Linked DNA regions of Pseudolabrys taiwanensis. The protein of the gene in region 2 interacts with the protein of the main gene of each other region in a pairwise test. Links are inferred from orthologs where the notes say so. Each region holds a gene or a part of one and is shown on either strand. Other genes may lie near its edges.

What was found. The genes of interacting proteins can lie anywhere in the genome.
Region 1: the proteins of DW352_RS05805 (region 2) and DW352_RS20075 interact in binary tests that used the Escherichia coli proteins (3 or more experiments, as listed by UniProt). The link is inferred for Pseudolabrys taiwanensis from one-to-one orthologs.

Annotation. Positions count from the first base shown.
Region 1 is NZ_CP031417.1:4,220,523-4,223,431, forward strand. The notes cover bases 2-2,909. They hold DW352_RS20075 (primosomal protein N'), read left to right. Parts: upstream 2-323; coding sequence 324-2,495; downstream 2,496-2,909. Other genes in these bases: DW352_RS20070 (tyrosine recombinase XerC), read right to left, coding at 2-150; DW352_RS20080 (aldo/keto reductase), read right to left, coding at 2,609-2,909. Outside these bases: more of DW352_RS20070, read right to left, coding at 1-1.
Region 2 is NZ_CP031417.1:1,213,821-1,216,531, reverse strand. What follows is about bases 2-2,711. They hold DW352_RS05805 (single-stranded DNA-binding protein), read left to right. Parts: upstream 2-956; coding sequence 957-1,466; downstream 1,467-2,711. Other genes in these bases: ipdC (indolepyruvate/phenylpyruvate decarboxylase), read left to right, coding at 2,243-2,711; DW352_RS05800 (hypothetical protein), read left to right, coding at 1,651-1,971; DW352_RS05810 (outer membrane protein), read right to left, coding at 2-577. In the rest of the region: more of DW352_RS05810, read right to left, coding at 1-1. UniProt on the Escherichia coli protein: Plays an important role in DNA replication, recombination and repair. Binds to ssDNA and to an array of partner proteins to recruit them to their sites of action during DNA metabolism. Acts as a sliding platform that migrates on DNA via reptation.

The sequences.
Region 1 (2,909 bases), 3.0 Mb from region 2 along the record:
GTGTTCCGCCATGAAGGCGAGGAACTGGCCGACATCGCGCCGGTAGGCTTCCAGCGTCTTCGGCGACATCCGCCGTTCCGCGCCGAGGTAATCGAGCCAGCGCGTGATCTCGCTGGCGACATCGGCGGCGATGCTTAGCTGTAGGTCCATGACAATCTCGGTCGTCCCCGCGAAAGCGGGGACCCAGTACGCCGCAGCCCATCGCAGACGGCGCAGCGTACTGGATCCCGGCTCGCGCGCCCTCTGGGCGCTTGGCCGGGATGACAGTAGGAGCCCATCCTTCACCCTTCCTTAACCGCGCGGAATCGGCCTAGACCACCCTCATGAGTATGCGCGTCGTCGATATCCTGGTGCCGGTCGCGCTCGACCAGGCCTATTCCTACCGGGTGCCGGCGGGGATGGAGCTGTCGCCGGGCGACGTCGTCGCCGTGCCGCTCGGGGCGCGCGAAAGCATCGGCGTGGTCTGGGCCGAAAATCCCAATCCGAATCCGCGCCTGCACAACCGTCTCAAGGACGTCGAGGCCAAGCTCGACGTCGAGCCGCTCAAGGCCGAGCTGCGCAGCTTCATCGACTGGGTGTCGAATTACACGTTGTCGTCGCGCGGCATGGTGCTGCGCATGGCCCTGCGCATGGGCGACGGCAATCCCGGCCGTGAGCGTGTCGGCGTGCGGCTTTCCGGCCCCAAGCCGAAGCGCATGACGCCCGCGCGGGCACGCGTGCTTGAGTTGCTTGCCGATGGCCTCATCCGCTCGAAAAGCGAAACGGCGGTTGAAGCCGGTGTCAGCGCCGGCGTTGTCGATGGCTTGATCGACGAAGGCACGCTGGAAACGGTGGTGCTGCCGCCGGAACCATTGATGCGTGTGCCCGATCCGGAATTCCGCAAACCGGAATTCTCACTGGGACAGTTGGCAGCAGCGGATGCGTTGCGCACCACGGTCGATCAAGGCGGCTATACGGTAACGCTGCTCGACGGCGTCACCGGCTCCGGCAAGACGGAAGTTTATTTCGAGGCTGTCGCCGAGAACATCCGCCTTAAGCGTCAAACGTTGATATTGATGCCCGAGATCGCGTTGACCGCCGGCTTTCTCGATCGCTTTGCCGATCGCTTCGGCGTGCGGCCGGCGGAATGGCATTCGCAACTCAATGCCCGCAAGCGCGCGCGCACCTGGGCGGCTGTTGCCGCCAACGAAGTGCCGGTGATCGTCGGCGCGCGCTCGGCCTTGTTCCTGCCGTATGCCGATCTCGGCCTGGTCATCGTCGATGAAGAGCACGATCCCGCCTACAAGCAGGAAGACGGTGCCCACTATCACGCGCGCGACATGGCGGTGGTACGCGGCTCCATCGCCAAGTTTCCGGTGATCCTGGCGTCGGCGACGCCGTCGGTGGAATCGGAAGTCAATGCGCGCAAAGGCCGCTATCGCCGGCTGCATCTGCCGGAGCGTTTCGGCGGCGCGCATCTGCCGCATATCGAGCCGATCGACCTGCGCCGCGAGGGCCCGCCGCGCGGTCGCTTCATCTCGCCGCGTCTGGCGGAGGCTGTACAGAATACTTTGGAGCGCAAGGAACAGGCGCTGCTGTTCCTCAACCGGCGCGGCTTCGCGCCGCTGACGCTGTGCCGCACCTGCGGCTTTCGCCTGCAATGTCCGAACTGCGATGCCTGGCTGGTCGATCACCGCTTCAAGCGCCGGCTCGTTTGCCATCACTGCGGTTTCAACATGCCGCCGCCCGCTGAATGTCCGCAGTGCCATGCGACTGAAAGCTTCGCAGCGGTCGGTCCCGGCGTCGAGCGGCTGCATCAGGAGGCGGCCGATCTGTTTCCGCAGGCGCGCATTCTGGTGCTGTCGAGCGATCTTGTTGAATCGGTCGAGCGCTTACGCAGCGAGCTCGACGACGTGGCGGAGGGGCGGTTCGATCTCGTCATCGGCACGCAGCTCGTCGCCAAGGGACACCACTTTCCCAAGCTCAATCTCGTCGGCATCGTCGATGCCGATCTCGGTTTAGGGAATGGCGACCCGCGGGCCGCCGAACGCACGTTCCAGATGCTGCATCAGGTGGTCGGCCGCGCCGGCCGAGAAGAGGGGCGCGGCGTCGGCTTCTTGCAGACGCATCAGCCGGAGCATCCGGTGATGCAGGCGCTCATCCGCGGCGACCGCGAGGCTTTCTACGAGAACGAAATCGCGCTGCGCGAGGCGACATCCTATCCGCCGTTCGGGCGGTTGGCGGGCCTGGTCGTCAGCGCCGCCGACAAGCATGCGGCGGAAAGCTACGGACGGGCATTGGTCGGCCTGGCGCCGAAGGACGAACAGGTGCGCGTGCTGGGGCCGGCGGAAGCGCCGATCGCCGTCATGCGCGGCCGGCACCGCTTTCGTATCTTGGTGAAGGCGCCGCGCGCTTACGATCTGTCCGGCTATCTGCGGGACTGGCTCAGCCAGGCGCCGAAGACGAAGGGCAGCCTGCAGCTCGAAGTGGACGTCGACCCGCAGAGTTTCTTTTGAGGGCATGAGCCTCATCCTGAGGGGGCCGGCAAAGCCGGAAGTCTCGAGGATGAGCCGATCCTCATGGTTCGAGGAGCGTCGCTTGCGCGACGCTCCTCACCTGAGGATCGAGTTTAAGCCGCCGCGTGTTCCGGCGGCGCCATGAATTCAGGGCCGACCGGCTGCTTGATGTGCGTTGCAAGAATGGCGTCGATTTCCTTCATCGCCGCGGCATCGAGCTTCCAGCCATAAACGCCGTCGACGGGATCGAGTTGATCCGGCCGGCGCGCGCCCCACAGCGCAAAGCCGTCGCCCTGCTTGTCGAGGATCCAGCGCACGGCCAGGTGCACGACGCGTTTGCCGTAGCGCTCTTGAGCGAACTGATCGAGCGCGCTGACGGCGTTCAGATACTGCGCAAAGCGCGGCTCCTGAAAT
Region 2 (2,711 bases):
GCTTCGCCGACCAGGGACCGCTGAAGGCCCATTCGACGCCGGCGCCGGCCGTCCAGCCGAACTGCGTCTTGTTGACCGAGCCGCCGAAGTTCGGCGTCGCCTTGATGTTGCCGAAGGCGCCGCCGCCGGTGATGTAGGGCAGGAAGCGATCGATGGCGAAGCCGATGCGGCCGCGCGCGGTGCCGAACCAAGTGTTCTTGCTTTCGCAGTTGTTCGGACCGGTGCATACGGTGCCGTTGGCACCGGCTTGGCTCGAGCCGCTGATCCAGGTGGCGTCGATATCGCCTTCGAGACCGAAGACGAAGTTGCCAGTCTGGATGTTGTAGCCCAGCGTGCCGCCGACCATGGCGCCTTTTGCATTCAGGCTGACGTTGCCCATGGGGGTGTTGTTCCAGTCGCTGTGCCCCCAGGCGTAGCCGCCGTTGATACCGAGATAGAAGCCGGTCCAGGTGAAGACCGGGGCAACATAGACCGGCGCCTTGTAGACCGGGCGGGGGATGTCGGCCGCGAACGATGGTACCGCCGCCGCCGCCGCCAGCACCGCCGCCGCGCACGCCGAGAGAATTCCACGTTTCATATTTGACCTCCTATGAGTTCTTCGATCGAAAAGGACAACTCATACTGGTAGCGGGAACTTATATGTTGTGGATGATTCGCGCTGTGGCTATTGCGCAACAGCGAATTGTATTTTCTCAATCGAATCAATTGCATAAATAGTTAACGCAACCGCGAACAAAAAAAGAACATGACTTGGCTTTAAAGGCACGGTACAACCGCGTCGCCACCCCGGAAGCTGCTGTGGATTAGGCGCAATCCGGCTTGCCGCCCGGACGGCGGGGTCTAGGGTGAAAAGTTAATTTTGGGCCTCGTCCACGGCGGGAGAGGCCATAACCGGCGGCCGCTGCCGATCTCGTCCAACGGGAGACGGAAGCCGCGGCCGCCCCTCGGAGAGCATCATGGCTGGTAGCGTCAACAAGGTCATTCTGGTCGGCAATCTGGGCGCCGACCCTGAGGTCCGCCGGACCCAGGACGGCCGGCCCATCGTCAACCTGCGCATCGCGACGTCCGAGACGTGGCGGGACAAGGCGACCGGCGAGCGCAAGGAAAAGACCGAGTGGCATCGTGTCGTCATCTTCAGCGAAGGGCTCGCCAAGGTGGCCGAGCAATATCTGAAGAAGGGCTCGAAGGTTTATCTCGAGGGCGCACTGCAGACGCGCAAGTGGCAGGATAAGGACGGGCAGGACCGCTACTCGACCGAGGTCGTGCTGCAGGGCTTCAATTCCAACCTCACCATGCTCGACGGCCGTTCGGGTGGCGGCAGCAGCGGCGGCGGCGACTTCGGCGGCAGCGACGATTTCGGCTCGAGCGGACCGAGCGGCGGCGGTGGCCAGCGCCGGCAGCCGGCGATGGCCGGCGGCGGCGGTGGTGGCCGCCGCGACGACATGGACGACGAGATTCCGTTCTGAGCCGCGGCGTAAAGCGGGCGCCGACAACACGCATAAAATCGCAAAGAGCTCAGGCCCGTCCCGCACAGGGGCGGGCCTGATGCATTGGGCTGTGCTGCGGCGCTCGATTGAAGCAACGCGTGGTTGCGTGCTTAGATGGGGCGGGCTCGCGCGGTTTTGCGCGCGCCGATCCGGGAGGGCAATCATGTTACGTCAAGGTCTGGCTATCGCGCTCGGCGCGGGCCTGCTGGTCGGCATGGTCGGTCATGCCGATGCGGCCAAGAAGAAACGCGCCGACGACGGTACGATTACGTTGTCGGGCTGCGCGCGGTTTTGGCCGCCGTTCTGCACGGTGCTCAGCACAGGTGCGCAAAGCTATTCATTGATCGGCGCCGTGCCGGCCGTACCGGTGAATACCGGCGTGACGGTCGTCGGCGTTAAGAGCGGCGATGTTTCGTTGTGCTTCGGCACACCGGTCCGCGTCGTGCGCTGGCGGCCCAACAAGATGCGTTGTCCGGCGATGTAGGGGCGGGGCGCTCCCCCGAACTTTGCGAAGCGATGGCCGCGCTGCCGCGCAGCGCGGGGCTTTGCGTTGCGCCGGCGGCAACCGAATGTCCTCGTCGGTTTCAGTGGGCAAGAAGCGGAAGACATGCGGAATACGCTGTGATGGCGTCATTCCGGGGCTCCGACGTGCCGGAATGACGGAGTCCTTTTGATCTGGCACAGTGGTTGCCAACAACGGCCGTCAACAGCGACCGCTCGACGGCGGCCATCCACGATCCATTCAGGACTTCGTCATGCCCACATTGGCCAGCGCCCTGTTGCAGGGGCTCAAAGATCATGGCGCCCGGGAAATCTTCGGCATCCCGGGCGACTTCGTGTTGCCGCTCTACAAGGTGATCGAAGAGAGCAACATCCTGCCGCACTACGAACTGAGCCACGAGCCCGGCGTCGGCTTCGCCGCCGATGCGGCCGCGCGCTACCACGCCGGTCTCGGCGTTGCCGTCGTCACCTATGGCGCCGGCGCCTTCAACACGGTCAATGCGATCGCCGGCGCGTATGCCGAGCGTTCGCCCGTGGTGCTGATCGCGGGCGCGCCGGGCGCGCGCGAGCGCAGCAGCGGCTTCATGCTGCATCATCAGGCGCGCACGGTCGACACGCAGTTCGCCGTGCTCAAGGAAGTCACCTGCGACCAGGCCGTGTTGAACGATGCCGCGACCGCGCCGGCCGAGATCGCGCGCGTGCTGCGCAGCGCGCGCGAGCGCT